2 linked regions of the Halotia branconii CENA392 genome follow. The protein of the gene in region 2 interacts with the protein of the main gene of each other region in a pairwise test. Links are inferred from orthologs where the notes say so. Each region holds a gene or a part of one and is shown on either strand. Other genes may lie near its edges. The genes, in order: rpe and eno.

Evidence for each region.
Region 1: the proteins of eno (region 2) and rpe interact in binary tests that used the Escherichia coli proteins (3 or more experiments, as listed by UniProt). The link is inferred for Halotia branconii CENA392 from one-to-one orthologs.

What each region holds. Positions count from the first base shown.
Region 1 is NZ_CP124543.1:2,621,979-2,638,515, reverse strand. What follows is about bases 4,988-7,874. They hold rpe (ribulose-phosphate 3-epimerase), read left to right. Parts: upstream 4,988-6,020; coding sequence 6,021-6,728; downstream 6,729-7,874. Other genes in these bases: hpsJ-A (HpsJ-like protein, cyanoexosortase A-associated), read right to left, coding at 6,805-7,527; QI031_RS11520 (S8 family serine peptidase), read right to left, coding at 4,988-5,849. Outside these bases: QI031_RS11535 (hypothetical protein), read right to left, coding at 241-711; QI031_RS11530 (AI-2E family transporter), read left to right, coding at 820-1,998; more of QI031_RS11520, read right to left, coding at 4,254-4,987; crtA (cyanoexosortase A), read right to left, coding at 8,055-8,918; QI031_RS11500 (serine protease), read right to left, coding at 9,082-11,769; QI031_RS11495 (COP23 domain-containing protein), read right to left, coding at 11,844-12,359; QI031_RS11490 (serine/threonine-protein kinase), read right to left, coding at 12,821-14,215; QI031_RS31575 (esterase-like activity of phytase family protein), read right to left, coding at 14,437-16,537. UniProt on the Escherichia coli protein: Catalyzes the reversible epimerization of D-ribulose 5-phosphate to D-xylulose 5-phosphate.
Region 2 is NZ_CP124543.1:2,219,161-2,235,763, reverse strand. What follows is about bases 13,595-16,547. They hold eno (phosphopyruvate hydratase), read left to right. Parts: upstream 13,595-14,402; coding sequence 14,403-15,692; downstream 15,693-16,547. Other genes in these bases: QI031_RS09830 (mechanosensitive ion channel), read left to right, coding at 15,958-16,547; gloA (lactoylglutathione lyase), read right to left, coding at 13,670-14,101. Also shown: hormogonium polysaccharide secretion pseudopilin HpsC, read right to left, coding at 1-576; hormogonium polysaccharide secretion pseudopilin HpsB, read right to left, coding at 648-1,301; hormogonium polysaccharide biosynthesis protein HpsA, read right to left, coding at 1,438-6,237; rpmB (50S ribosomal protein L28), read right to left, coding at 6,710-6,946; molecular chaperone HtpG, read right to left, coding at 7,202-9,178; QI031_RS09850 (methyltransferase domain-containing protein), read right to left, coding at 9,615-10,256; ATP-dependent chaperone ClpB, read right to left, coding at 10,617-13,259; more of QI031_RS09830, read left to right, coding at 16,548-16,603. UniProt on the Escherichia coli protein: Catalyzes the reversible conversion of 2-phosphoglycerate (2-PG) into phosphoenolpyruvate (PEP). It is essential for the degradation of carbohydrates via glycolysis.

The sequences.
Region 1 (16,537 bases), 410 kb from region 2 along the record:
AGATGCAGACAAATTAACTCATAATAGTTAACTTTTAATGAATTTGGCTGAGTTGTTCACTATTGTTTCAACTACAACACTTTTAGCAGCATTTCCCCATTATTTGTGGCAAATTTGGAGATGTTGTCTTGCAGTATGACAACAATAAGGCAATTTGACCAGATCTAGTAGTAGATAATCTGTTATTTATAAGCATTTAAGTAAGAATACTAATCTAGCGATCGCTTGTAGAAATTAAGGTCAGTATTTACCCAGTATACGCTCGGCAAAATTGCTAAAACCCGGTAAACGACTAGATTTACCCTGAATAATGCGAAACATCAACCAGACACTCACTAAAAAATAACTAGATGTGAGAAAGCTATTGAGAATTAATAAACGCAATGTGAAAAATGCTGAATTTTCTGCACCAGTTGCTAACAAAAAGTAACCCAACAACCAAGTAAATGCCAGAGTAATAGACAGACGACTCACGATTAGTTGTTCCCGACTACCTTGATGGCGATAGAGAGTCCACAAAGATGGAAAAAATCCAATTACTGGAATTAAATACAACAGTAATTGTCTTTTTGATGTAGCTGTATTTTGACTGGATCTTAAAAATTCGGGATGGGTAAAATTATCTCCTATTGCCTTATTTTCTGCGTCTTCTTGTTCTTTTGTCTCCATTTCACTACTGCCTATATTGCCAATTGATTCAAAATTGTCCATTGGGATGAGTCTAATCCTAAACTAGAGGGATGAAATTTGGTGATGTAGTTAGAGATAATAAGCTGTAAACCAAGATTTAACTTAGTTCTATCCCGCAATCGGCTAAAGATGCAGACACGCAAGCTAGTCAACTGGTGGCAAACACTCACACCAATAGCTCAAATCGGGGCGATCGCTTTATGCGCTCCACTATTAGTTCTCAATGGCTGGGCTGTTTCGGCAATTTTTCATTATTTTCACTCTCTAATAGTCATTTTAGTCGGAGCCTCAGTTCTAGCATTTCTGCTCAACTACCCTGTTACCTGGATGGAGCGTCAGGGTGGAAGACGAGAGCAAGTCGCTATTCTAGTCTTTTTGTTAGCTTTATCGGTTTTATTGGCGCTGGGTGTAACTCTGTTTCCCTTAGCCCTTACCCAAGCTCAGCAATTGGTGGCTCGTTTACCTGAATTGATTGACTCTGGACGCTCTCAGTTAATGATGTTAAACGAAAAAGCAGAAATTGCTGGCTTACCAATTAATCTTGATGCGTTGGTGGTGCAAATTAACGATCGCGTCAAGGGACAACTACAAGCGATCGCTGGACAAGTTTTAAATCTAGCTGTTGTCACATTCACAAGCTTGCTAGATTTTCTGTTGACGATGGTTTTGACTTTTTATCTTTTACAGCATGGAGGTGAACTCTGGCAGAGTTTAGTAGAATGGCTTCCTACTAGATTTCGCGCCCCTTTCTCTCAAACAGTACGTCTGAGCTTTCAAAACTTTTTCATCACCCAGCTGATTTTGTCTATTTGCATGGCATCAGCGCTCATTCCCACTTTTTTATGGCTGAAAGTGCCATTTGGCTTGTTATTTGGCTTAACTATCGGCATTATGGCCTTGGTTCCTTTTGGTGGCTCTGTGGGTATAACTCTCACTACTTTATTAGTGGCACTGCAAGATTTTTGGATGGGAACCAGAGTTTTATTAGCAGCCGTTATTGTCCAGCAAATTTTAGAAAACATTATTGCCCCTCGTATTTTAGGTAGTTTTACTGGCTTAAATCCAGTTTGGATACTCATTTCTGTGTTGACAGGAGCCAGAATAGGGGGACTTTTAGGTGTGATTGTGGCTGTACCAACTGCTGTAATTATTAAAACTGCATTAACTGCTTTACGTCCTCAAAAGTTAACTAATGAAGCAGACGAGAGCATGGCCACTGAAGAGATAACTACACCCGTTAAATCAGAAGAATCTGCCAAAGCTGAAGCCAAAAAGAATATGAATGTTTCGGAACCAACGTTACCTTAAGCAAGTTCAAAATCAATCTTCGTTCGTAGTCAGGACTAAAGTCCTGATTTTAGAGATTATTGGATAGAAACGAACCGCATAGACGCGTCAGCGGCTTCCCGCAGGGTAGGACGCAAAGCACACAAAGAAAAGGTATACAGCGTTTCTCGGTTGGGTATAGTACGTCTTTTAAGAAGAGAGGGGCTAGGGACTAGGGATTAGAGACTAAGGAAATGTACCTCATCCACATGAAATTTGCTGTAAGAGTTCCTGAAAGTTTTTGTGTAACTTTCTACTGAGGCTCTACTATTGCACCCATAAATAAAATGCTCCCTGTTTGATTATCTCTAATTGCACAAAAGAAGGGGCGATCAACAATCATCCGAAATGGTTCTGGTTTTTGTCTTAAAGATGTCGTCACTACTCCTACCGCCGTAGCTGCTGCTGCTTCCGTACCTTCTTCATTCACTTCAACAAAAGTTTTATGCTGAACTTGGCTAAGGCTTAAATTTTTACCGATGCCGGAAAAATTGGCTTTGTTAGTAAAAGCTTCCTCCATACCCAAAGCTTTTAGCGCGTCATTGAGTGTAACGTTGTAGTCGGTTTGAAAACGGGGTAAACGAATAAAGCCTTCCTGCTTCTTAAATTGAGACATCCATTTTTCCCAGTTCTCAAAATTTAAGTTTTGGTAGAATGCCTTGAGATTCGAGTTTTTTTGCGGCAAAAAGATATAGAAGCTGATTTTGCCATCTTTGCCATAAGGTAAACTAATTGCCTGAAATTGCTCGTTTTCGTAGTATTTGTAGTCACCCTTCTGCGACATCATTGGGTGCTGCTTCTGCTTACCAGATATAGGATAGAAGGGATATTCAGCAGTTTGACCTCGATCAAATTCGTTGCTCCATTTCCCTTTGAAATATATGGCGTTAATCAGAAATAGCACTTGTTCGGGTGGAATCGTTTCAACTATTTTGTTGATTTTACCTTGTGTACTCTCATTAACCCAGTTATTGATGGTGCTGGGAGCTGTAGCATTTTGAAAGTCTAAATTTGTCACCTTTGCTTCATAGAAATCCTGGGTTTTCTGGAGAAAGTCTGGCTGTAAGCTAGTATTTTTGTTCGCCCACAGCGAGTTAGCAATTGTCAGTTGCACTTTTTCATCAGGATTTTCTAGCAGTTTTTTTAATGCTGTATAAGCAGAGTTGATGTCTTGGAGATTCATACCCTGAAATTGCAGGGTTTTAGCCATTGCCTGTTGAGTGGAGCCACTAGCACCGTTGTAAGCTATGGTAAGGGCGATCGCTACACTCGCAGGTGAAACAAAAATGTTCTTTTGACTACTATCTTTTTTGATAATTTCTGAATACAGCTTGAAGCCAAATTGATTATTAGCATTCACAAGCTTTGTATCAGGGGTCATTTTTTTTTTGTAACGGAGACTCCGAGCGAGGTGGTTCAGATTTCACTAGCGCATTCGTACTCGCGCTGTTATTGATCTGAGAACATCCTAATACGCCTAATAAAACAACACTAGCTGCTGCTAAAACGTAACGTCTTCCTAGACTCACACCATAACGTCTTTGCAAAAAGTTTTCTCTTACACCACTCAACTTTTGCCGATTCATTCTGTCACCTCGCTTACAAAACGTTTTTAGCTATTTGTAAAGTTTGACGCTAATTGATGTGTCAATTGTTAAATATTGCCTTGATTACAGCAAAAATATTCGATGGTTACAGTTTTGGTAACAGTCAGCAGTTGGAAGTAATAAAAGGGAACTGATGCAGGTTAGTGATTCCGGCTTATTAAAGCTAATTTGTGAAGTGATTTGATTGGGAATAATGTCTAAAGTTTTGAGTAAATGTATTGTAAACTACGTATTGCTTAAATGAGCAAGTATTTTATGTTAATAACCATAAATAAATCTAATGTTTGTTTAATACATTTTGTGCTTGTTAAGTTTTTTGGTTGTGTGCAATACACTCTTAATCGGAAAAATAGATTAAGGACTAAGGTCTGTTTTTAAGCGCAAAATAGATTTTATTGTAGGTAGATTGTAGGTTGGGTTGACGTAAGGAAACCCAACATTTGCGTTGTTTTGTTGGGGTTCGCTGTGCTTAAACGCCACTTTCTTCAACGGGGGGAACCCACGCACAGAAATCGCTCCCAACCTAATTGTTGTATATGCACATAATAACGAGAAGAGTATGTAGGGTGAAACCCCATATTTAAACAGTACGAAATATACCTTACTAAAACGAGAAACGCCATATTTACTTCAATTAACAGGAACACTCCACCAAGCTAAACCATAAGGTTGAGTTGTTTCGTTGACTTGTTGGCGAAACTGAACCCTGATTTTGTAACTCCCAGTAACAGGAACGGGACAGAAAATATGTTCTGCACTATCAACTGGACTAATTGAAGAACAAACAGTAGCAGCATCAGAATTTTTCGCATCAGTTTTGACTAAATAGAGGTCAAGATTATTCAAACCGCGATCGCGGAAATTTTCGTTAACATCAAATTGTTGATTTTTATTTTTATCGTTTAACTCGACTAACCTATCCCAAGTCAAGGTGACAGCAACAAAACTTCCTTGCTTTAACGGTTTAGCTAATAAATATTCTGCCGAAGTTCCAGCATTAACTGTGCGATAATCCCAACCAATGGCAGGTACAAAAACTGATGGTTGCCATTGACCAGAACTAAATTGCTGATAAGCGCGAAACGCATTTAAATGACCTGTTCCCATTTGGGAATCTAAGGGAATTGTGGCATCTTTGTAAGCATCAGAAGCTAACCAATCTAGGTTTTGTTTATCAATGAGCGTCCGCGTCATTCCCAGCCGTAAACCATCGCCGCTATCTTGAATTTTTTCTGCTGAATTGAGTAATACAGCTTTCATTACTTGATGACGACGACTATCAATGCTCCAATTACGTTGTTTTGTCCGCATCTGTCGGTCGCCAAATTCTTGTAATAAGGCAACAGTAGCGGTAACTTGAGGCGTTGCAAAACTTGTACCTGTGACTTTGTTTAATTTGCCATCTGGATTGAGCAAGGGAATATTATTACCAGGTGCTACTAAACTAATGGCACGTCGTCCATCAAGATTAAACTCCTTACCAGCTAAACGACCACTGACTCCTTGGTTAGCACCCGCTAGATTAGAAACGTCAACTTTATTAAAAATTCCTCCTCGGCGGGATGAAAAAGCCACGTTTATACCGTTAAAATTATCTGTAGGGATAGGAATACCTCCTTTACCTTGGTTGCCTGCGATCGCATACACAACATCATGAAAGCGACTAGACCAGTCAACACACAATGTTAGTAAAGCTTTACCGTCCAAAGTCGCTTCTGGCCGCGGATCACGATTAAGAGATTCACCAAAGCTAAAGTTAATCGCTCGAACATCACCACCATTTTGTGAAGCTATATGCTGTGCTGATATACATTCTTCCGGCTGACCCATGTTTTTTGTAGAACCCACAGCAGACGAATATAGTCTCGCTCCAGGAGCAACTCCAGGTACAGCTTTGTCTTGGCTGACCATAACACCAGCAACATTGTAAGCGTGGGGGTCAACACCGCTATTAGACTTGGCTCGTCCATTACGCAAGAACACACCAGCTAAGGATACAGCACGATTTTTAGACACAGCTTTATCCCAACCAAACATTCCTGGACGACCAATTTCTACCTGACCAATAGCAATCTTACGACCAGTCAAATTGTAAGGAGGTTGGTGTAGTTTTAAAACATCAATGCCGTTAGTTCCTAAGAAACTTTGTAAAGCTGAAGCCAGTACTGGCGCACTTAAACAAGAAGTACTCAATCCCCAAATTATCCAGCTTAGTTTTTTAGTCATTTGATTAGTAGTTAGGAATTAAGAGTTATAGAGTTAAGAGTGAGAAGTTAAGAACTACTATTCTCCTTCATCTATTAACTCTGACAAAAAAGACGGGATCAAAGTTATGAGCGATCGCGCAATGTTTTGTTACAATGCTTACAGACGAGGACGCTTACAAACCCACTAACCATGACCCAAAACCTATCTAAAAAGCCCATTGTCATTGCTCCATCTATCCTATCAGCCGATTTTAGTCGTCTGGGCGAAGATATTCGCGCCGTAGATGCAGCAGGAGCAGATTGGATTCATGTTGATGTAATGGACGGTCGTTTTGTACCTAATATTACGATAGGCCCTCTGGTTGTGGAGGCAATTCGTCCAATTACAACAAAACCACTGGATGTCCACTTGATGATTGTGGAACCAGAAAAGTATGTAGAAGGTTTCGCTAAGGCTGGAGCTGATATTATTTCTGTACACTGCGAACACAACGCTTCGCCACATCTGCACCGCACCTTAGGTCAAATTAAAGAGCTTGGTAAGAAAGCTGGAGTAGTACTTAATCCTGGTAGTCCTTTAGAGCTAATTGAATATGTTCTAGAGCTTTGTGATTTAATACTGATTATGAGCGTCAACCCTGGTTTTGGCGGTCAAAGCTTTATCCCTACGGTAGTACCTAAAATTCGCAAGTTGCGTCAAATGTGCGACGAACGCGGCCTTGACCCTTGGATTGAAGTAGATGGCGGGTTAAAGGCAAACAATACTTGGCAAGTGTTAGAAGCAGGAGCTAATGCAATTGTGGCAGGTTCAGCTGTATTTAACGCTAAAGATTATGCTGAAGCAATTACAGCTATTCGCAACAGCAAGCGTCCCTCGCCGGAACTAGCAAAAGTTTAAAACAGCAAGTATCACTAGGATTCAGATCCCCGACTTCTTTGAGAAGCCGGGGATCTTGTTGTTCGAGATTAATCTTTTATCTACCTATTCTTGCCCATTGAGTTACTTTCCAAATGGTAAAAAATAAGGCAGCAGAAACTAAAGCTCCAATATTCCATTTCACAGAATTTTTGAGTAAATTCAGCCGCTGAGTCGATTGATTTGCTTGTGCTTGACTCTTAATTTGTTCCTTAGCTTTAGAGACTTCTAATAAAATTTGGCTTTTTAGTTCTTGAGGATTTTTAGCATTTGTTGAGCGTCCCTGACTCTTTAAAAAATTATCTATTTGTTGTGGTGTAGCTTGCTGTAATCGCTTTTCTACCTGTTCAGCCTGAGACATTTGTTGCTGGGATGCTGTATTGATTTGAGCATAACTTTGTCTATTGAGTCTGACAGTGTTACCAACTCCTAAAGGAATCATTAATAAAAACAACACAGCCAGTAATAAACTAAGCCAAGAGAAAAATTTCAAAGTCAGAAATTCCCATCTGGCTCGTGCATGTAGTTCTCCATAAAATATCAATGTTAATCCAATCAAAGGTACTGGTACTCGTTCAACTAATGCGCCGAAGGTTTGAAATTCCCAAGAGGGATTCATCAGTCTCAATGGAATTAACATCTCTATGATGTCAAATAAAGCTAGTAGCAATAGACCATAGCCCAAAATTCTCAAAAGAGTCATTGAGCTTACTTGGCTAAAAGCAAATTCTTGTAGCTCTTGTATTAAGGGGATAAATTTATCGCTACTTGATTTTGTCATGTTCCTAGAAAAATATAAAAAAGGGGATTGATTGATATTAAAAATTGGACAAAACACTAGACAGTTATGAAGATTGAAAGATATAGAAAAAATGAGTTTATATATACAAACTCTGTATAGTCTTTGGGACTTACACACAAGTTATGGAAGAATAAAACCGCAGAGGCAAGGCAGCGCGGTCATGGGGAGGCAGTCCGTTGGGCGGGTTCCCCGACTTGTAGGAACTGCCGTGGTTTCCTCCATGAGCGACTGCCGCGCGGAGTACGCTGAGGAATAAGAGTTTAAGAGATACTTTGCGTAAGTTCTGGTCTTTACTTTTTTTCAATTATTTTGATATTAAGAAACAACATCATAGTTTCTCACTTTAGGGGAAACTATGCAAATAATATTTTGGGAGCGTCTCGCTTCTTCTGATTTTGGCTTTTTTATAGGCTGAGTTTGTAAAATCCTAATAAATACTAATACAATACTGCCTAAGGTTATAGCTAAAAATATAATTCGCAGTTTTTGCCATAAATACATAGCCTTTAAGACTCCGCAATATCTTGGTTTTTTGCTTCCTGCTGCCGAAGCATGAAAAGGTAAAATAAACCAAACATCAGTACCCCAAATATCCCAAATAGTCGAGAGCCATCCCCTTCATGCCAATAATCAAATGCCTGGGTATTTTGTTGAGCAATGACTATTGCTAAGACGGCTACTCTTACCCCATTGATAATAAATGCTGAGATAACAGCCACAATTGGTACGATAATTAATTTTTTACGTTCTAAGGGAAACATTAGCAAACAAATGACGGCGATTCCTAATAAATGACTAATTAATTCTGCACCAGAGCAGCCACTATAAACCTTGATACTTCCTGTTGGCAAGTTTATATAAATTCCTTTAAGAGATACTTCAAAACCTGAATACCAAAGTAATAAAGCCGAAAATTTGGCAGTTAATGGGGAGATATCTATCGGATAAGATAGTAATAATTTTGGTATACCAAGAAAAAACATGATTGTGAGTTCTTGCCAAAACTGTTTTAATTTCTTGAAACTAGAAGCGAGTAAAGCAAGACCTAATGCAGAGATAAAGGGTGATATGTGAGTGAATATTCCCAGTAACTTACCATTAGTTAAAGTGGCACTTTGCCATAACACAAAAGCAATAATTAATCCACCTAAAAAGCTAGAAAAAATATCACTTTCTAAGGTTAAGCTTTTGTGTTTGTCATTAACCATAGAGGCTACAGCTAATAAAAACAGAACACTCATGCCTAGATGAGAAGGATCTCCAGATCTCCATGTGATGGTCAGGAGAATTGCAATTAAGCCTCCTCCTATTCCTAGTAGCCAGAACTGGGTATTTTTTAGTGGTTTAATTGCAAATTGGGCAGCTTTCATATAAATATACTTGAATTAAACTCCTACCAAAATAAATACTGTTGAGGAACTTAGAGTTTTTGCAAGCGATCGCTCATCTCCAAAGTCTACCTTTAAATCAGCTTTTACTACCTACTCTGGTTTTTGTTATCCTCTGAATTTATAGATATTTAAGTGCAATACCTTACTGAATCTCTTTCATTTTTGCCAATACTTTTTGATAATCATTCGCCTTTCCTTGTTGCTTATAAAGGTCGGCAGCTTTTTGAAAATCTTGACGCGCTGCTTGATTGTCTTTTGCTTGAACCTGGGTAAGACCTCGATAATAGAAAATATCGGCATCTTCAGGCTTAAGTCGAATAGCTTGGTTGAAATCGGCTATTGCTCCTTTGTAGTCTTGCTGTAGAAAGCGGATTGACCCACGAAGTTTGATCGCCTCACTATCTTCAGGCTTGAGACGAATAGCTTCACTCAAATCGGCTATTGCTGCTTTGTAGTCTTTTTGTAGAAAGCGGACTGCTCCACGAGCTTTGATAGCCTCAATATCTTCAGGCTTGATACGAATAGCTTCGTTGAAATCGGCTATTGCTCCTTTATAGTCTTTCTGTTGAAAACGAATTTCCCCACGGTTCTTAAAATTACTAGCATCTTCAGGGTCAAAACGCACAGCTTCGTTGAAATCGGCTAGCGCTCCTTTTAAGTCTCCTTGTTTAGCACGGAGTGTTCCTCGAAGTGAGTAGGCTGTGTCTTCAATGTATTCTGGATTCAAACGAATTGCTTCGTTTAAATCAGCCATCGCTCCTTGTAAGTCTCCTGTGCCAATACGTGCTGTACCTCTGGCAAAGTATGCCCAAGAACCAGGATTCTTTTGTACAAGTCGGTTTGCTATTTCTAATGCTTCTGGGAAACGCCGCGCTGTGGCTAGCATTATACTACGGAAGATCTGAATGCCACTATCATCAGGGTCTAATTTTGCCGCTTGGTTAAAGGATTCCAACGCATCTGAATATCGTTCTAAATTTGCAAGCATCAGTCCACGCAAGCGCCAAGCAGGAGAGAATTTTGGCTCAATTTGTGTGGCTTTATTAAAGGAGTTCAAGGCTTGTTGATATTCTTCATTAGCTATTTGCGTGAAACCACGTAAATACCAAGCTTGGTAAAAGTTAGGTCGAAGTTGAATTGCTCGGTCAATAGCTTTTATTGCTTCCTCTCGTTCTTTTTTTCCGAATGACTCACCTTGAGAATTGAGCGCCACTTGCCAGCCGTAATTGAGCCAATCAATGGCATCTGCATTATCTCTAGGTTTTTTTATTTTAAATAAAGCTTCCAGAATTGATTTTGTTTCTTCGGTAGTTAGTGGCGGTGGTGCAGTATTCTCCACTCTCAATATAGGAGCCATGCCAACTGACTGCGACCAGCGAACAAAGCTACTGATGGGTACTCCCAAACTTAAACCCAATGTTATCAAGCGTCTTTGCCCAGCTTGATCTGTAATTTCTTCGAGTTCTGATTTTCCATGAATACCAATGACGCGCCCACGGATATCTAACACAGGGCCACCACTCATTCCTTGCTCTGTAAAATTGGTATATGTTAGTCCATATCCGTAACTCAAAGATAAAGAGTTTTTCGCTACAAAAGACCCAATTTGTTTTGATGCAACATTCCCCGATGTAAACTGCCGCTGTGTATCTCCGTTTCCGGATTTTAAACCTGTCCACCCAGAAACAAAAATAAACCCATCATCTTTAACTATGTCGTAGTTTGCTAAGGTAGCAACCCGGTAATTTTGGTCGCTAGTAAACTGTATGAGTGCTAAGTCCGTCTCTGGCAAGGTTTTGAGGTTGCTATTATTTACCTTGATTTGATATTGCTTGCCATCGGGGGTTATTACTTCTAAAACAGTGCGATCGCATTTTTGTGATCCTCTAACTACGTGTTCCGCAGTCAGCACACTGTAAGTGTTTCCCTGTTTGCTAACAATTACTCCCGACCCGCTGCACTCCCGTAAAGTTGGTACATCTATTCGCACCGTAATTTCTTGGGCAATGTTGTTGACTTCGTTGGCGATCGGGGGCAGATTTGAAGTGGAGGGTATGTTTGCTGCCGGCAAAGATGCTTTAGAAGTGTACTGAGGAGCCAAGCGAGCCAATGTTTGAATAGGAATCCCCCAACTATAACGGCTCATTAAATCTTGCAGAGCTTCAGTCGGTCGAGAACCATCTTCATATACATAAGGATTACCCCAAAGAGGATAGGCATGGATACCATTAATACCAATTATTTGCCCCCGCCGATTCAGTATCGGGCCTCCACTCATCCCCTTTTCGATTTCGTTGCTATATCCTATTTGGTATCCTTCCTTGAAAGCTTGCTTTGGTATTAATAACACTCGTCCTGTTTTGAAAATAAACCCCTGAGACGGAAATCCGGCTGCATATATTGGTTCATTAACTGCTACCGTTGCTAAGTTTCCTAGAGGAGCTACAGTATAGTTAGCGCTAGCCCGGAACTGCAACAAAGCTAAATCTTTGCCTTGAAAGTTGACACCCTTAACTAAGCTAGCTGCGTATATTTTTCCGTCTTCTGTCTGGATTTTAGCAGTAGTTCCAGATTCCAAAATATGCTGATTAGTAATAACCGTATAAACTTGGTTATTCTTTTTAAGTACAATTCCGGAGCCACTATTTTCTCCAGATAAAATCTTGACGGTTATTGATTGAGCCAGACGTTTAAGTTGTTCTTCAGATAGCTGAGAGGTTGGTTGTTGAGCAGAAACTTTGGGGGATAACATGCTCAAATTAACAACTTGTATAGGCAACATCAACAATGTACCCATCCAGGCAATTAGAGCCAATGAGCGTTTATACATTAATTTTTGTCTCATGTTGCTTAATATTGCATTGTAAATATATATACAACTGTTTCTATTGACCCTGCACTTAGCTAATTGTTACCCTGTAGTTCTTTCTTGTTCAGTAAGGCATTCATGTCGATGTATATCTGAGAAGAAGCATCTTCAGATTGCAGAATTGGCCCACGAGCTTTATAACCAATTTCGACAAGGTTTTGAAGTACTGAACTTGCGTCGTGATGCGACTTGAGTGTGAATAATAATTGACTACAAGGGCCACCGTATTGACTAGCAGCACATATAACTGCTTGTCTCCCAGAAATTCCTGTTGTGAGGTAATTTAAGATGCCTTGTTCATAAGCACTCTGAAATCTGGTAGATACTGCTTGACACCGTTTTTGTGGAGTATAATTGCCTAAATTCTTCACCCAGCGAATCACAGGAATCTTTTGATTATTATAGTTTTTGGCAAATGTAGTCCATATACCGTTATCGCTTTCACAAAAGTAAGTTTTAGCTTCAGCTTTACTGGGTGCAATTATGGTAGCGACACTACCTACAGCAATTACACCAGCTGTTAGCACCTGCAAAAATAACTGAGGTTTCATAATTTGGTAGTTTCCGGTAGTTTTACTGAGAATATCATGAAAATATAGATAGATACTATGTATTTACCATTAAACAAGAATCACATTATTTAAATAATGTAAATATTTATTTAAAGGCAAAAAATAAATAATTTTTCGGAAGTAGACTCTGTTACTGCAAATGATTTAAAGATAGGATTCATATTTGATTTTTGAAAAAACTCACTCAGGAAATTATTATTTTTTCTGTACTCTGTTTCTTACCTTTACCATAGCTATTGAAATAAACCTCATAAACTCCATACTTTTTATCTATTGAGAATATCGTTCGTTGATTCTTCGACTGTGACTCAATCGAGCGTAGCCGATATGTTCAGGATCAAGGCTAATTTTCGACTACTTCGACTTCGCTCAGTACAAGTGCGCTCAACTGCTACGAAGCCAAAGTCTTGACTTTTGACTTCTGCAAAGCGGTTGATTTATTACTTCACCTCAAATGACTTAATCATTGTTTGAGCAATTGACAAATATTCTGAATATTTCCTGACATCTGCTGTATAAGTAATAATATATGCTTTATTATTTTTGACCATCCAAACTTGAAGGCGTTTAATATTAATTCCTTCTTCTTCAAGAGTGTAAACAATTCGATAAGCTGGTCTGTTGGCTATTTGAGTTTTACCTTCTTCGATAATTTTTGTATTTGCATTAGACAACTTAATCCCATCAAGAAAAAACTTAGTAAATTGCTCTAAATCTTGATTATTTTCTGGTAAATCTTGAACAATTAAATTAACGTTTTCTTGATAAGGATCTGAGTCACCTTGTTTTGGTGAAACAAATTTAACTAAGTTACCAGTTATCCGATCAGGAGTTACAGTTTTTTGCCATTGTGGAAGATATTTAATCTGAATGCCATAGACTGTATTATTATAAATTTCCAAATTACGAATATCTGTTTTTAAGATGAAGATAAAAGCAGTAATAGTTACTGCACTAGCTATTCCAACACCAATAATTACTTTCCATAAAAGCGATTTTGTAGGGGAATTAGTTGATTTTAAACTTTGTAAGGCTTGTAAAACTTCTGTCGCCGACTGATATCTTTGGCGAAAGTCATACTTGATCATTTTGTCTAAAATGTCTGCAAACTGTGGGCTAACTTGTGCGTGGTTACGCCAGACAATCTCGCCTGTAAGATGATCTTTGGGTAATTGGTTAACCTTTATACCAGTAATAGCTTCAATACAAATAATTCCGACTGCATAAACATCACTACATAATCTCGGCTGACCCTGACCCTGTTCGCTGGGCATATAGCCAGGTGTGCCAATTAAAACTGTCGTTACCATTTGTCCCAGTCCGTTGACTGCATGAGAACTTATTTGTTTGACTGCGCCAAAATCAATTAGTACTATCTTGCCATCTTGTTGACGGCGCATTAAATTCGAGGGCTTAATATCTCGGTGAATCACATGATGCTGATGGACAAACTCTAAACCTTCTAAGATATTTTGCAATAAAGCAATTACCTTTTCTTGACTCCACCGATTATTTTGATTGATTTCGCAACTTAAGTCATGTCCTACAATCAACTCTTGAACTAAATAAAATTTTTGGTCTTCTTCAAAATGTGCCAACAAGCGCGGAATCTGGTCATGACTACCTAAGCGGTTAAGAACTTTAGCTTCATTCTCAAATAGCCGTCGTGCATGAGATAAAGTATTGGGGTCTGTTGATTTAGGTGAGAAGTGCTTGACAACACACTGAGCTTGATCAGGCAACTTCCTATCAATGGCTAGGTAAGTAGTACCAAAAGCACCTTCTCCCAGTTTGCTGATAATTTCGTAGCGCCCATCCAGAATTTTACCTATCATTAGATTAATCAGTATATTTGATTAATTTAAATTTTGACATGGAAACTAGTATGTATCAAAGTATAAATATTTATCCATTTTTTACTATTTGGCCCTTTTCTTAGGACTAAAGTCTTTACTACAAATTATTAGCTATGCAAACAAAAGCGGGGAAATAACACTTCCCCGCATTTAGAAAATAAACTTAGCTTAACTAACTGTAAACAAGTTGACTCACTGTACTAAGAGAATACAAAGTTACTTACAGTCAGGCTGTTTGAGGTAATTCCTAATAGTGAAACCAACTCAGTGTTACCTGTTTTCACCAAAGTATCGCTACCTTGTTGCAGAAGTGTGAGGTCACTAAACTGAGTAACTCCAATACCGCCAACACCAATTACATCAATGCTTGCTGTAAAGTCAGTAACAATATTCTTGCTAGTTGGGAGACTGGCATTAGCAATCCAGAACTGATCAGCACCAGTACCGCCAGTGAGACTGTTGCCACCTTTTTGACCAGCAAATAGTGCATCGTCACCATCGCCACCAACCAAAGTGTCATTTTCATTGGCGAAGAGTTTGTCATCACCAGAACCACCATACAAACGGTTATTGCTGCCGTTACTCTGGAGGGTATCGTTGCCTGAGCCGCCGAATAACGATTGACCAGAACCTTCAACTACTGTCAGAGTATCATCACCAGCGCCTCCCAATAAGTTATTGCTACCACTGGCTTCGACTACAGTAATTCGGTCATCACCATTGCCAGCATCGGCGGTTGTGTTGCTAGCACCACCGTTTTGACCGACAAAGATACTATCATCACCATCGCCTGCGGACACTGAAGATTTACTGCCAATCAGCACCGTATCTTCACCATTGCCAGTCTGAATTGTATTACCTGTGGTACCTTCGACAAAATCTGCGCCGTCACCTGTGAATAAGGTTTGATTTGGTTGAACTGTAATAGTATCGCTGGTAGGAGAACCAAAATTAGGTTCTTCAGCTTGGGGCTGACCTACACCAGGAGCAACATCAAGAGGCTTCTCTAATTTCAGGAGAATTATTTCGTTGTTATCTATGACTGGATTCTGCGGATCATCTCCTGGACGACCTGTAGAGAAGGGATAGTTGTTGTCATTAGCTACCAAAATGGTATTTTTGTCAACAACTACTACGTCTTCAATAGTGACAAATGGGAAATCAAAGGTAGTTTTACCATCCCCATTAATATCGTTGGGGTCTTTGATATTTAACAAGTCTACAACTTCTTCTTTGGCTACATAGCCGTTAGCATCTGTTTTAGACAGGTCTACCTTGAAGATTTTCTTGAATTGGGCAGAATCTCCCTGACTACCATCCCGTTCAATCACGAGATATTCATTATCGTTAATGACTGTGAAATCACCGATCGCATGAGAAGGATCATCCAGTTTATAGTAGCGTAGTTGATCGCTGTATTTATGACTAGCAAGGTCAAATTCGTTAATTCGCAAAGCCCCAGCCGGATCACCTTGAACTGTACCTTCTAGCAACATATAAAGCTTGGTTTTGCTGGCGTTGATGGCTCCACCTTCAAAACCTTTAGAACCGCCCAAGTTAGCCAAGGCATCTCCCGTCAGTACATCGGGATTTTGTGGCGATCGCACTAAGTTATTCTGAGGATCACTCACAAAATCTCTGACTTGATCTCCTGTACCGGGGAAGTCAGTAAACAGTGCATCTACCCCTAATTGATAGAACTGTTGAAACTCTAGTTCTGGCTTACCTTGATAATCGGCTGCTAGATAGTTGTCTTCGTTACGGAAGGTGTAGGGGTGAATTTGCAAACCTGCTTTGTGAGCATCTTGAATCAAAGTAGAAGGAGGTAACAGCGACATGTCTGCGTCGTTGACTGCTCCATCTTGATTGACATCATCTGCTTTGCCATCACCATCAGCGTCAGTACCTTTGACGCTCACAATCATCCGTTTCCAAGGGCCAATACCATCAGCATATTTAGCAACATCAGCCAAGCCTTCGGGAGTCCGCAAGTCGCCATAGGTGCGTGAGTCACCACTGATTTTTAAGTCATAAGGTTGACTTTCTATCAGCTTACCGTCGAGTTCAATGCCAGCTGCATCTAAAAGTTGCACAAGGGGAATATCCACCCCAGCGTTAGGCATGATGCGATCGTGGAGATCTTTGAGATTATTTACCTCAAAAGATTGAATAAAAATCCGACTGGGATCAGTGAAGTTATTATCCTTCAATGTCTGGATTAAAAGTTCACTGATATTTCTGTTGATTTTGTCTGTAGTACCGACATAAGTAGCTTCTTCGGCAAAGTAGGTGGGATGCTTT
Region 2 (16,603 bases):
TGGACATTGGCTATATTTTTCGTCAGTTGAAGCAGTAAATCCCGGACAATCGCTTCTACCAGTAGCATTTGTAACACCATCTTTAATTTGCCATCTGGCAATACGGGCAGCTTGAGACCAAGTAGTATTAGTGTCTTTAATTAAATAGTAAGCTACCAATGAATACACAAAAGAATCATCTTTAAATTGAACCACACCGCCAGAATTTTTTGTCTCAGCAGATTCTTTGGCAAATTCTCGCTTCCAAAATACTAAAACTGGAGCGCCATCTGTTACCGCAGGAATTTTGGAAACGATACCTGTGGTAGTAGTCGTATCATCATATATGTATAATGCTTGTTGCAAATCACGAGCTATATAATCAAGTGCTGATTTAATTTCTTGCTCAGAGGTGACTTTTGCTTGTTCTTGGCGGTCAGTGTTTAAAACACTAATCATAAAACCTAATAACGGCGTGATTACAAGAAATGCCAAAATTAAAGCTACGAGTAATTCAATTAAAGTAAAACCACTATTTTTATTTTGCTTTTGAGAGATTTTTAACTGAACATTTAACAGCCATCTGAGTATATTCATTTTATTAAAGTTTATCCTTAGTAACGAAAACTGAGTTGTGAAATCATTTATGTTTGCTGGATAAATTATGGTTAACGACAACCACCAAGACGACCGCACAAAGAGCTATAAGAGCTTTGACCTCTAACAATTTCGGTTGTCATTTCTACTAGCGGTGCTTTGCGATCGCCTAATGCCCCAGTAAATGTTGCTGCTTTTTTTCCAGTGCTACTAGATGTTAGAGGAGCAGAACCGATGAAGGCATCTGAACGATATACCCTAATTCCCAAACGATAGCCTTGACCTTGATCAGGGTTGCTACCTGAAACTGCTAGCCGAATAGCCTGAATATAAAACAGATCGCTGGTACAGTCGGGATTAGCGATGCTGCTATTTTTGTTAAAGCAATACAAACCAGTTGTAGCTGTGGGAACCGCCGCACCACTAATTAAATAGTCACTGGTTGAGCTTGATACTGTTCTAGTTGTACTAGCAGCTAGTGTGGTGGTGATCGTTGGATCTGAAACTGTTTTAGACTTAATAGCATCAATGAAGGATTTAGCTGCTTCTGTTGCTAATTCAACGCGTCTAGCTTGCACACGGGTTGCTGTTGACATAACTAGAATAGGTGCGATCGCAGCTAGCAAAATAGTAGCCACAAGGATCGCCACCAGCGACTCAATAATGGTAAAACCAGACTCGCTGGACTTGACAGAAGATAATTTTTGTAGTGGATGTGAGTTCATAGAAATTGAAAATCAAAAATGGTACTAGTGGTCTGTCCAATTAATTAATTTTGAGGGGCTGTGAGATCCCCGACTTCTTAGAGAAGTCGGGGATCTGACCACCATCAGATATCAGAATTAATGCGATGAAAAACTATTATGGATGGAGTTTGCAGTCGCCAGGGCGTTCAGTTGCAGGGAGTGCAAATTTTAAACCGCTGCCAAAATAAGTAGTGTCTGGGGTATCAAATCCATCTGATGTTTGAGTTTGGACAGCACACAACAGAGTTTTCACCCAAAGGTCATCCCGACCAACTTCTCTGAAATATTCACTTGGAGGGTCTGTTGCTGGAATTACAAAGCGCTGAGCAAACAAGTCGGGGTTTTGGGCTAATAATGCTACATCAAAACCCCAGTTACGGTTGGGAGGCATATAATAAGGCGCTTCCCCAGCAGCAGTACTACCTACAGAAGTACTATCTGATGTATAACCAGGTCTTGAAGTATTTAGTGTTCTAATAAAAACACTGTTAATGGCAGTAGTAGAAAGAGCATTGACGTTAGAAGAGGTTGTAGCAGCAGTTGCTGCCCCTGGTCTGACAAGAGCTTGGTATGGTGCAGTAGCATAAATACTGCGTTTAAATTGGATAAATGAACCGCTGATATTAGCATTAACGCCATCCCAGTTTTCTAAGAAGCGCACAAAATTATGTAAACCCCCATTTATTTCATAAGTACTTGCACCCACACGAGCAGGAGTATCACCAGCCGCAATTATGAGATTAAAAGTTGTGTCGCTTGCTTTAGATAACCATCTAGTATTTTTAACGACGCTGGACAATGATCCTGCTAAACTGGCATAACCTTGATCTTGAGGTGCTGCGGTTGTTACCTGTAATTGCAAGACAGGTTCTAATAACGGTTGAAAATACTCATTTCTTGACAAAGACGTGAATGGTGGCGTTGTCGTCGTGTCTCCAGGAAAATCTCTAAACGAAGAATAATTAGGGGGTGACAGGAGAAGTGCAGTAGGATCTGGTGCTTGGGGATACCTGAAGAATAGACGGTAAAAATTAGAACCAGGAGTACTAGTATTAGTATTAGTGAAGTTGTATTTTATCTCGCCAGTGTTGAACGCTGGTGGACTAGTAGAAGTACTTGATGTGGTTGCAAACCATAAGGCATTAGGTGCTACGTCAGGTAAGCTAGCAGCATCTACCTTACTAGGTGTACCTGTTAGAACTACTGGCAATCGTTTTACTACACCTGATTTAATACCTAATGGAATGGGAGTAGCAGTAATACTTATAGCAACATTAGCAGCATTAACCAGTTGTCCAGAACTATTTCGTTTGAACGCAACCCTACGGGCAAATCTTCTAAAATTTGCCATCGCTGGCTGGGCAGTAGTTCCAGCCATAAGTTTGGTAGGATCTGCATCTATTGGGAGATTATGAGATTGTATTGTTCTATCACCGTCGTAACCAATATACCAATCATTTACTCCAGGCTCTGTTTTACATTCTGAAACTGGTATCTTGAAGCACATTTCCATTACATACTCTGGGAAATCTCCTCGGCGCTGAATAGGTGTGACGAAGTTATTTAAGTAAGAACTGTTATTGTCAGTAGCTGTAGGAGTACCTGTGTAGTAGGCATCACCACCAGAGTTAATGAAGAAATTCGATGAAGTAACGAAGTTGTTATTCCAGAAACCTGCCTTCAGTCGGTTGAGTACGGCATTAGGATCGTTAACTTGGTTATTCCGCAAGTCGTAATCACCCTCATCGCGGAAACCTTCGCGGAAGTTATTAGACAGCAAGGTAACAGCATCGGCAATAACTGATGCAGAACGCCAAGTTTCGCCTGTTGTGCAATTAGGTAACCTAGGGTCACTAGGGCGACAAGCAAAATCACGATCGCGATTTGATGCAGCGCGACTATAAAATTTACTATCGTAAGTAGCATCACTGGGAGCAGGCAAAAGATCTGTACCTTTAAATTCTTGTTTAGTGTGCAGATTAAAATTGCCTTTAACATACGCTGGCAAATCAGTTGCTAAAATTAACCCTTTTTCTTCTGCTCTATAATTGTTTTGGCGGCTCAAGTTACTGCCATTAATCAACATAACGGCGTTAGGGCGGCGTTCTGGATCAAGCCTGTAGTCACTGGCGCTGACGTTTTCACTGGTTGAATCACTGATATCTTTTTGAGCATCTTCACGAGAGGCATAGATAATGCCACTATTGGGTAATAAATATTCATTAGCCCATGTACCAGTGATTGAAGTTGTGCGAAGCAAATTTAAATCTATGACTGTGGCACGAATTTCTAATGGTTGACGCTGTTCAACTTCTAGATTGTAGTTTCCAGTTAATGCAGCACCTTTATCTATAGCCTTAATTTGTCTCGCATCAAGAAATGTAGTTTCTTGGATTGCACCATCAGGAATAACAGTAGCATTACGAGCTAAAGAGCCATCGGCAATGTTGATTGCACAGATAGTAGAGTCAATTGCTGATTGCTCAGATAAAGTAAGTTTGCTGGCTGTTGCTTTAGCTAGTGCTTGCCGTAATAGAGGATTAACAAGGCGACCGTTGGGAAATTTCAAGTTAGCTTGATATTTTAAGCGTTCTAGCAAATCTACACCAGTGTTTGCTACATCATCAGCATTAGCCGCAGTTGTAAACAACCCAGCGGTTAAGGTCTGTCCTCTAGTTACACTAGCAGATGTAGTAGCGGGAACACCGTAAACTAGCCCATTATTAGAAGTTGCTGCTGTTGTTGCATTAGTGGGGTTGTAGTAACTACTTACACAGGCTATTGGTGTTTGATAATCATCTGCTGTAGCCGCATTAGGAGCATAAGAATCACTGTTGTAGTGATAGACTGCTGTAGCACGCATTACCAAATCACCACGTTTTTGTTTACTCGCATCAAGAGGATCGGTAGGATCAGGCACTGACATCGGCATAGTGTCAGGCCAGACTGTTAATGCTGAAGCAATAGTAGGTAGTCCTGAACCTGTACGTCGATATACACCTGCACCTGTAATTACTCGTAATCCTCCAATTACATCAAGAGCATCAGCGCGGGGTGAAGCAGCGGCTATTTCCCAGAATCCGTCACGTCCAGTTACCCCCAAATCTGCCAACTGTTTAACGCTAGTAGTACGAGTGCGATCTTTAGTACTACTTGCCCAAGTCACACCAGCAGCTACGGTTTCAGGTTCTTCTTCTCCAACAAAAATTCCTTTTGTATCGTTCCACTTGAGTTCAGGTAAATTATTACCTACAATAATGCGATCGCCTAAATTTGCTTCTGTAACAGGAGAAGTAGCTACAGCATCCGGATCTTTAGCAGGTAGCTGTGCCGTATTTAGCGTTAGTGTTGTATTGGTATCTGTTGGATATATCCAGCTATCTGGTGGACGTAATCCGTTACTTCTTCCTGAAGCGTTATATCCTTGCAAAACATTTGCTGTAGTATAAGTACCAATGGCAGGTTTAGTAGGATCGTTATAAGGTACTTCTTTGAATGGTACGCGCCTAGTACGTTTTTTAAAGTAAATTTCTAATTCTTCCCGACGTACTTTATCTGAGTCTAAGCTGGGATCGGCTGTAATCCGTTTATTTCTCTTCTCTTCGACCTCTTGAGGATCAGTACTTGTAGTATGAATTAATTGTGCATTTACCAACAAGTCAATGCGTTGAGCATAAGCCTGACTGTTATAGGCAATTTCATTTGAGTTATTCGAGGTAGATTTATTTGTAGTTGCAGTTGTTGCTGTTGCAGGAGTATTATTCTCTTGAAACAAATCTACTTTAACTAACCCAAGGTCTGAAGCACTTATTGGTGAACTACCTGCGACATTACCACCAACAATTATTTTGCCATTTTCTCGCTCGTAATAACAAGAATATCTGCTACTGACCTGAAATAATCTAATCTCTTGATCACTTTTACCAGTCAATAAATTGCTATTGGTGAAAACGCGTCCATTCAAACGAAATCTAGGCCCTGGTGTGATGTCTAAGTCATCCTCATAAACAACAGCATTATTAGTAATAGGAACTTGGCTGCGGTCTTGTTGCATTTCTAAAGCCGAGAAGCCTTTATTACCTCGATACGGTTCATATTTGCTCGAATCGAGACTACCTATACTAGTAATAGGAACTGTTGCCGTATATACGAAAAAGCTTTTTTTCAATTCTCCAGTGGGTAGTTTATACCAACCAGAAGCGCCTACCAAGCTAGCGCTAGTTTCACCTGCTATATCACAGGCTCCACCTGCCTTAGCTGGCAACATAGGAGGAGTTCTCGCATCTAGCGGTATTCTCTTTCTAGTTTGAGTTGCACCAACTTGAGGTGGAGTCCGAAAGTTGATCGCGTAAAGAATAAAACTATCAAATTTACCATTATTATCTGTATCGGCAGGAAATTTCCAAGCTGCTTTTGAGTTTTCTTTGTTTTCTAAAGTATCAGGTTCTTCAATTACATTGTTTGCATCGATATCATAATTCAGGGTTATAGGAGTCTCGTCGCCCAACGTATAGACAGGAAGTTTAGAGATTAAAGTAGTGTAGAACGTTGTGTTTGATGGGACAGAACGTGGCAAAGTGGGGTCAGCAAATAATTCAGATATTTTTGCTTTAGCCCTTTCTAAAGCTGGTGTAGCGGCTTGCATTGTAACCTCATTCACCCGGACGTTACTTGCATTTTTTGCCCGTTCAAATGATCTAAATAAAATTGCTGTGGTCAGCAGTATAACTACTAGCGATACCATTACCACTGTTGGCAACACAAAACCAGCGTTTACCGAACCTCGCCGTCTTTTGGTAATAAATAAAGTTCGTAGTAACCAAACAATTTGCTTTTTAATTGCAGATACAATATTCTTATTCAGATATTTGAAGACTTGTTTGATTGTCTTGAATAGCTGGCGTTTTAAAGACATAGCTACTTTCCTGTCAGGTGGTGAATCGCGGACATATCATTTTTTGGCAACTAGAAATTTTGCCTGTAAAAACCACTTACAGACATAATTAAAAATTCTGTTTTATGTAACTATCTACCCTGTTGAACTAACTCCCCAATGCAATATCAAAACATCAAGAATGGTTTGCTTAAGTTATATCATTTGTTAAGATTTTAGATTTTCCGGAAAATACTGATTTTTTCAAAATTATGTAACTCCTATATGACAAAGAATAACTTCACATTAACTTTGCAAAAATGCATTTTACCTAGGTGTCAGTTTATGAAGATATAGTTAGCGGATTAAGCTTAAAGTACCCATTTATCAAGGAAATATATCAGTTGGTAATAGATAAAAATATGTACAGTCATCAGGGGGGCTTGTGAACAACAAGATCCCCGACTTCTTTAAGAAGTCGGGGATCTGAACCTCTATTACTTAGTTGAGAAGCTTAGTAATGATTTAAATTAATCCCAGCTTCTTTAGCCATTGCTTCTAAACCTTTGCTATCTAAGGTTTTGATTGCTTTGGTAGACAGTTTCATTTTTACCCAGCGGTTTCCGCCTGCCCACCAAACACGCTTTGATTGCAGGTTGGCATGTTGAAGGCGCTTGGTACGGCGGTGAGAGTGAGAAATTGCAAAGGCGTTGTTGGCCTTTTTGCCAGTTAATTCACAGCGACGAGACATAAGTATCTCCAGATGATGATTTTGGTACAGCCTTTCTATTTTAGGGCATCCCTTCGACTTCGCTCAGGGCAAGTGGGCATGGGGCACTTGTACTGAGCGTAGCCGAAGTATGGGGCATTGGGAAGAGTTACTACTGGACTAACACGACTAAAATGATGCAAAAAAATAAAAATGTAGGTTGGGTTGACGTAAGGAAATCCAACACTTTCATCCATGTTGGGTTGCGCTGCGCTTAACCCAACCTACGTCTTATTGTTACTTGCTGGCTTGTTCTGTGAGTTTGGTGAGTACTTCGTTTGAGCGTTCGACAAAAGATTTCATGCCTTCAGCGTCAAAACCTTTTTGAGACATCAGCGCTAAATCATAGACGTGTTGGCAAATCATGTCTACTAATTGTGATGTAGGTGACTGGCCATCACCTTGAATAATACTGCCTTGGTTGAGATTCGCCAGATTTTGAATCAGGGGATGGGCAGTATTTACCAGCAAAATATGGTCTTCAGGAAACTCTGCATTCTGCTGTTGCATCATGGCGTTCATTTCCCGGAGGCGGCGGAGAATCTCTGGTAAAAGTACCATCGCTGGTGGTGTACCTTGAGGATCTTCGGATTTTAAAGCCTCGGTACGGATATTTACCTTAGGTTTATTGAGGGATTTCTCAAATAGTTCTTTAATGACTTCACTACGGGTTTTATTAGTCTTGGGATCAACTATTTCCCCAGATTTGTCTTGTTCTAGCAGGGTGTTATCTAAGTCGGAGTCTACCCGTGTAAATTTGACATCCTGATATTCCCGTTCTAAGAAGTTGATAAAGTGGGTGTCGATGAAGGAGTCCATAAATAGGACTTCTAAACCTTGGTTTTTGTGCAGTTCTACGTAGGTAGCTTGGGTGGCTGCATCGGTGCAGTAAAAAACTCGATTTTCGTGGCGTTCTTTATTGCGTTCTAAGTATTCTTTGAGAGTGGTATATGGAGAAGTAGAAATTGGGGAATCACCAGCAGTGGTGACATCTTGCCAAGCGTCATCTTCGTTAGATTGAACTTGAACTGAAGCAGTTTCACTGTTTTTTAATTTCTCTGCTGTAGTACGGAAGATGATGATGTCTTCGATTTGTTTTTTAAATTTCTCGTCGTTGAGAACACCGAATTTGACAAATGTACCAAGGTCTTTCCAGGCACTGATGTATTGTTCGCGGTTATCGCGGTAAAGTTCTTTGAGCCTGTCGCCTACTTTTTTGGCTATGTAATCGCCGATTTTTTTTACTGTGCGATCGCCTTGCAATGCACTACGTGATACGTTGAGAGGAATATCGGTACTATCAATGACACCCCGCATCGGCATGAGAAATTGCGGGATAATTTCTTCGCAGTTGTCGCTGACAAAAACTTGATTGCAAAATAGCTTAATCTGACCTTTGGCGACATCGACATCGGGTCTCATTTTGGGAAAATACAAAATCCCGTTGATGATGAAGGGATAATCAGTATTTAGATGCACCCACAACAATGGTTCTTCTTGAAAAGGATACAAATAGCGGTAAAACTCTAAATAATCTTCTTGAGTCAAGTTATTAGAAGACTCCCGCCACGGTGCTTTTTGCCTATTTAAGACTTCACCATCCATTTTTATTGGTACTGGCATGAAGTCGCAGTAGGTCTTGACAAGATTTTGAATACGTGCTGCTTCTAAAAACTCTTCTTCTTCTCCTTGGAGGGTGAGGGTAATGGTAGTACCGCGAGTTGTGCGGGTTGAATCTTCGAGGGTGAACTCTGGAGAACCATCACAACTCCAGTGAATCGCTTGCGCGCCTTCTTGGTAGGAGAGAGTATCGATTTCGACTTTTTGCGCCACCATAAAGGAGGAGTAAAAGCCTAGACCAAAGTGACCGATAATTGGTTGGTCTGATTTGCCTTGATATTTATGAATAAATTCTTCGGCACTAGAGAAAGCAACTTGATTGATATATTTTTTAACTTCCTCTGCTGTCATCCCAATGCCATTATCGGTAATGGAAAGGGTTTTTTTGTCTTTATCTATGGCGATTTGAATCTCTGGCTCACCGATGTCTCCGGCGTATTCCCCGGCGCGGGATACCATATTTAGCTTTTGAATTGCGTCTACAGCGTTGGATACCAATTCCCGCAAGAAGATTTGATGGTCTGAGTAAAGTGACTTCTTGATAATTGGGAAAATATTCTCAGTATGAATACTGATAGTGCCTTGTTCTAGCATGATTGGTAATCTTCAGATGTAAGTATTTGAAATTATGGTTGTGGCATATATCCCACAGCCCTCCATTTTCAAAGGTAAACCTTAAGAAGACAAGAGGGCATGATACCACTTAGGATTTTAAAAGAATAGTTTAGGCGATCGCTCCTAATTTTCAGCATTGTTTGCCCCCTACTGCGATTCGGATTTCCCTACCTTTATACATTGAGTCTGGGAAATTTTTGCGAGGCGTTAGATGCATATAGCAATCCGATTTGATTAATGAACATATTTGCGTAGGGAGGGAACAGGGAACTCTTAACGGGGAACACTTCGGCTACGCGGTAGTTGAGCGCAGTCGAAACTCAGTGCATCGCAGGAAAAAAGGGATTTAGGGGTGTACTGAGTTTTTTCTCCAAATCAAATATGAGTCCTATATTACCTTAGTTAAGGCTGGTATTTAAGTATTACTACTATTTTTCTCTAATACGAAAAAGAGGTGATATGGATGAACAGGATCGATAAATTCTTGCTTAAGGGTTAATCCAGCTTTAGTAATGGAGTTTAAAATTCGCTTTTTGGGATATCCTTTGAGTCCAATTTCCCAGTAGTGCTGATCTGACATGGGTTTGCTACTCCAGAATCTTGGCATTTTCATTAATAAATATCTTGACCTTTGTATATAAGAAAATCTCAACTGGAGTGCAAAGAATTGCGTATTGTAAGGCAATGAAATCACCAAAAACTTTTTAGTTACTTCTGCAAGGTTTTTGAGGGCTTGTTCTGACTGTTCATAAGGTAGGTGTTCTAAGACTTGGAATAGTACAATTGCATCAAATTTGTTTTTAGGTAGTGAAAAGTCAGTTGTAAGATCTAAAACTATATCTGGATCTAATTTAGGGTCAACATCAGCAGTTGATACTTGGTAGCCATTTCGTTTAAGGATATCTGTTAAGAATGAGTTAAAAATCCCAATTTCAAGAATGTTGTTTACCTGACTACCAAGAGAAAATATTAGCCGCAACTGGTGATGATAACTGATGAATCGATCTTTGGATAAATACTCAGATTTTCTCAGGTCTAACGATGTTATTAATTCCATAAAAATTACCTGTCTAACTTGATGAAATGACCAAAATGGTGGGTATTACGTTAAATTCTTCCCCAAAAATTAGTTCAAGTAACATGACAAGCAAATTTTCATTACAGTTTTGCGTTTAAAAAAGAGGCATTGCTGAATCTAGGGATGAAATTTGTGTTGAGATCTAAAACTCCTTATTTTCTTTGCGCCTCTGTCTTGAAAAGTTTCCTACGCCGGGAAACCCGGCTTTCCTGCGGAACGCTTACGCGAACGAGGAACTTTTCGCTGCGCCTCTGCGTGATAAAAATCATCCCGCATTTATGCAACGTTCAAAAAGAAATGTTTTTAAACGCAGAGGAACACAAAGGTTAATTGAAATACCTATGTCGTACTTTGTGGAACTGAGACTTTTACTGATAGTTTTTTACTAAAAGTTAGACCTTGTTCTCCTTTATCAATTACGATTGTATCTCCAGAGATAAAGGTATTCTCTAATAATTTGGTGGCGATCGCATTTTCGACTTCTCGCTGAATTGCGCGTTTGAGAGGACGTGCGCCATAAACTGGATCGTAACCTGCTTCGACGAGGTAATCACAGGCGGCGGCGGATATATCAAAGGAGATTTTTTGCTCTTGCAGGAGATTTTCTACCCGTTTGAGTTGAATGCGGATGATGTGTCGCATTTCTGAGCGACTGAGTGTATGGAAGAGAATGATATCATCTACGCGGTTGAGAAATTCAGGGCGGAAGTGCGAGCGCAGGGCATCTGTTACTCGTTTTTGCATCATTTCATACTTGGTATCATCACCAGATACATCTAATATGTATTCGCTACCGATGTTACTAGTCATCACAATCACAGTGTTACGGAAGTCTACTGCTCTACCTTGAGAGTCTGTAATTCTACCGTCATCTAGGACTTGCAATAAAATATTAAACACATCTGGATGCGCTTTTTCGACTTCATCTAGCAGCACTACCGAGTAAGGGCGGCGGCGAATCGCCTCAGAAAGTTGACCACCTTCTTCATAGCCAATGTAGCCTGGAGGTGCGCCGACAAGGCGAGAAACTGAGTGTTTTTCCATGTACTCGGACATATCCAGCCGCACTAAAGCATCATCAGAATCAAAGAGAAATTGAGCTAAAGCACGAGCAAGTTCGGTTTTACCTACGCCAGTTGGCCCCATGAATAAAAATGAACCAATGGGACGGCTGGGATCTTTCATCCCGGCACGGGCGCGACGAATTGCTGCTGAGACTGCGGCTACGGCTTCTTGTTGTCCAATGACTCGTTGATGCAAATGACTTTCGAGTTGCAGCAATTTTTGCCGTTCTGACTCTAAAAGGCGATTAACGGGGATTCCTGTCCACTTGGCAACGATTTCGGCAATATCGGCTTCAGTGACTTGTTCTCGCAATAGGGTAGAACCTTGGCTTTGAATTTCTATCAGTTTGGCTTCTTTAACTTCGCGATCGCGCTGCACTCCTTCTAATTTGCCATACTTCAATTGAGCAGCTTTATTCAAATCATAAGCGCGTTCTGCCTGTTCGATTTGCACCCGCAGGGCATCTTCTTCTTTTTTCAGGGTGCTGATAGCTTCTAATAATTGTTTTTCCCCTTGCCATTGCTCGTTGTATTCCTGCTGTTTGACCGTTAAATCGGCGATTTCTTGCTCGATTCGCTCTAAACGCTCTTTTGTTGGGGAAATACTTTTTTCTTCTCCAGCTAATGATAGCTTTTCCATTTCTAGCTGCATCAAGCGGCGGTCAATGGTTTCTAATTCTGCTGGTTTGGAGGTAATCTCCATTTTCAATTGCGCGGCTGCTTCATCTACTAAATCAATGGCTTTATCTGGTAAGAAGCGATCGCTAATATAACGCGCTGACAGAGTTGCTGCTGCTACTAGTGCCGAATCAGAAATTTTGACGTTGTGATGAACTTCGTAGCGTTCTTTCAAACCCCGGAGAATGGAAATAGTATTTTCCACACTCGGTTGATCGACAAATACCTGCTGAAAGCGGCGTTCTAGGGCTGCGTCTTTTTCAATGTGTTTACGAAACTCGTCTAAGGTAGTAGCCCCAATGCAGCGCAGTTCTCCCCGCGCTAGCATTGGTTTGAGTAAATTTCCGGCATCCATCGCCCCTTGTTGACTTGAACCAGTACCGACAACGGTGTGTAGTTCATCAATAAATAAAACAATTTGACCGTTCGATTCGGTAACTTCTTTGAGAACTGCTTTGAGACGTTCTTCAAATTCTCCTCGCAATTTTGCCCCAGCAATCAAACTACCAATATCTAAAGTAATTAGTTGGCGATTTTTTAAAGATTCGGGAACATCACCATTGACCATGCGCTGTGCCAATGCTTCAGCGATCGCAGTTTTACCTACTCCTGGTTCACCAATTAAAACTGGATTATTTTTGCTACGCCGTGATAACACCTGAATGACTCGTCGAATTTCATCATCCCGGCCAATTACTGGGTCTAATTTTCCAGCTTTGGCTTGTTCTGTCAAGTCCCTGCCAAATTTTTGTAGAGCGTCATAGCGGGATTCTGGGTTTTGATCTGTCACTTTTTGGCTGCCACGTACAGTTTTAATACTAGCTTCCAGCTTGATACTATCTGCATTCAAGCTTTTGAGTACCCGTCTGCCGATGCGATCGTCCTCAGCAAAAGCCAAGAGAATATGTTCTACAGAGATGAAATCATCTTTCATTTTCTCCCTAGCTTCTTCGGCTTTGTCTAGCATCACGTCTAAACTGCGACCAAGATATAGCTGATCGCTTTTGCCCACTTTAGGTTGACGTTGAGTAAATGCTTCTAGTTGTTGTTGCAAGCGGATGGGATCGATCTCGGCTTTAGCCAGAATACGGATTGCTAAACTAGTGGGTTCTTCTAAAAGGGCAATGATTAAATGTTCAACATCTAGTTGCTGTTGTTGATATGCACGGACTATATCCTGAGATTTCACAATTGCTTCCCAGGCTTTATCAGTAAATTTATTAGGATCTGTAGGCTGCATCTTTAGAAATTTGAATGTGAGATTTTAGTTTTTGAAGTTTAGTGTAAAGATTTGGTATTTTTTATTTTGCTATGGGGGTCAGTGGTTAGTGGTCAGTGGTCAGTTGTTATTCTTTTCTGCACAAAACTTTGCCAGTATCACTCCCCAAATAATTATCCAAACATGATCAGCATATATTCGCTTGTATCTGCGGTTGCAGTTTGGGGCTAGGAATAGGTGAGAGTTCGACTCATTACCTATTCCTTAATTTAAAACGAAAACACGGTTATGAGGTTACTTTGCTAGATAGTGCTGTGGAAATTTATGGTTACGATCACTCTTTAATATGCTGTCAAAAAGTAATTAATTTAACCACAAAGACACAAAGGACACAGAGGTAAGAGGTTAAAAAAGTTTTTTTCACTTCAACCTTACCCTTTTACTTTTTCCCGTTCACGGCTTTCTGCTTCTAATGAGGATTTAGCCAATTGAATTAGTTCAACTTTATATCCATCTGGATCTTCTACAAAAGCAATTACTGTTGAACCGTGTTTCATGGGGCCTGGTTCGCGTGTAACTTTACCGCCTTGATTCCTGATTTCTTCACACGCAGCGTAAATATCATCTACACCAAGAGCAATGTGACCGTAAGCATTACCCAATTCGTACTTTTCTACTCCCCAGTTATAAGTGAGTTCTAGTACTGTATTGTCGCTTTCATCACCGTAGCCTACAAAAGCTAAGGTAAATTCTCCTCCTGGATAATCTTTTCTCCGCAGTAATTTCATTCCCAGGATTTCGCAGTAAAATTTCAAGGACTCTTCAAGGTTGCCCACTCGCAGCATTGTGTGTAGTAATCGCATATTGATCTTTTCTCTGTACTCAGTTCACTTTATCTATAAACATTTTACAAAGCTTAAAGTCCCAAGGTTAAAAATCTACCGAACCTCAATACAGCAAGTTGCCGCATCATTTTTACTGGTTAGTTGACTTTTAACCAAAAAATAATTCAAAATCCAAAGTCCACGCATCCACCATCGATTTACTTAAACTCTGGAAATCTTCTTTAATCTCAGCAGACAGAGTGGATTAAACACCTATGCTAGCGATTAGGCTCAGCAACTGGAATTGTACGTAACCAACACAAACAAGGATAAACGACAGATGAATAATATTCTAGATACTGCCATTGAAGCGATCGCAGCCCGCGAAATTTTGGACTCGCGGGGTAGACCGACAATTGAAGCCGAAGTACATTTAGCTAACGGTGTTGTGGGACTAGCACAGGTTCCCAGTGGTGCTTCGACTGGCTCTTTTGAGGCGCATGAACTACGTGATGGCGATAAAAACCGTTATGGGGGCAAAGGGGTACTTCAAGCGGTCAAGAACGTCCAACAGGCAATTGCTCCAAAGTTATTAGGCTTGGATGCCCTTGACCAAGAACTAATCGACCGCACCATGATTTTTCTCGATGGTTCGGCAAATAAATCAAATTTAGGGGCTAATGCAATTTTGGCGGTTTCTTTAGCAGCGGCTAAAGCTGGGGCTGAATCTTTGGCAATTCCTCTATATCGTTATTTGGGTAGCCCTTTAGCGAATTTGTTACCAGTACCGTTGATGAATGTGATTAACGGTGGGGCGCACGCGTCAAACAACGTGGATTTTCAAGAATTTATGATTGTTCCCATCGGCGCGCCTTCTTTTAAAGAAGCATTGCGTTGGGGTGCAGAAGTGTTTGCCACTCTTAGCAAAGTCTTGGATGATAAAGGTTTACTGACTGGCGTAGGTGATGAAGGCGGCTTTGCTCCTAATTTGGAATCTAATCAGGTAGCTTTAGAATTATTGGTGGCTGCCATTGAAAAAGCTGGTTACAAACCAGGGTCACAAGTGGCTTTGGCGTTGGATGTAGCAGCTAGTGAGTTTTACAAAAATGGGCAGTATGTCTATGATGGTAAGCCTCATGCCCCCGCTGAGTTTATTGATTACTTAGGGCAATTGGTTGAACAGTATCCCATTGTCTCAATTGAGGATGGGTTACACGAGGAAGATTGGTCAAGTTGGCAACTGCTTACCCAGAAGTTAGGTTCGCGGGTGCAGTTGGTAGGGGATGATTTATTTGTGACTAATGCCACTCGTTTACAAAAAGGTATCCAAGAGAAAGCAGGTAATTCCATTTTGATTAAACTCAATCAAATTGGTTCTTTAACGGAAACCTTAGAAACAATTGACTTAGCAACCCGTAACGGTTTTCGGTCAGTAATTAGCCATCGTTCTGGTGAAACAGAAGATACCACGATCGCTGATTTAGCTGTAGCCACCCGCGCCGGTCAAATTAAAACTGGTTCACTTTGTCGCAGCGAACGAGTTGCAAAATATAATCGTTTACTACGAATTGAAGATGAACTAGGCGATCGCGCCGTTTATGCTGGGACTGTAGGTTTAGGGCCAAAGTAGCTAGGGGCTAGGGGAGTAGTCAGATCCCCGACTTCTTGAAGAAGTCGGGGATCTCGCAGCCTCTCAAAGTATTAATTGATATAAGAAGAAATTACTTAATAAAGTAAAAAATTACTCTTGCTATCGATTCCATATAAGTTTTTACTATTAAATGTATATGCCAGATACTAGTGAACTTACTGGGGTGTAAGATTGTACAAATCAAACTAACCCACAAGCATCTCAAATGTTTTTGGCAAACACTTAAGCTTTATACCGGAAAACCATGAACACAACTTGGCCAGGAATAACCCAGTTGATAGACAGTGGTTTATCGATGAGGGTACAGCAATTTTTGGCACAATCGCCAAGTATGCAACTGGATCAATCAAGAGCAAACCAAGGAATCGATTATGTGCAAGGAACCATTCAACAGATAATTCTGTTTATGCCCCGTTTATTAGGGGCTGTAGCAATTTTACTAGTTGGTTGGTTAATAGCAGCGATCGCCGCAGCAGTCACACGAGGTATCCTAAATCGCACTAATATAGATAACCGCATCGCCTCTGGAATCACAGGCCGCGGCAGCAGTGGAGAACTTCCCCAAGTAGAGAAACTCATCTCCGGTTTAGTATTTTGGAGTGTTATTCTGTTGACGGTTGTAGCTGTTTTACAGACACTACAACTGGAAGTAGCCTCTCGACCTCTGAATAATTTTCTCGATCAACTTGTTGGCTTCTTACCCAGGTTCGTAGGTGCAGCAATTTGGTTGGGAGTTGCTTGGTTAGTCGCAACTATTGTCAAGCTAGTGACTATCAGCGGTCTACAAGCAGTTAGATTAGATGAACGTCTCAATCAAGAAACACAAGACACTACTCCTAATCAGGTGTCTTTGAGCGAGACAATTGGTAATGCCTTGTATTGGTTCATCT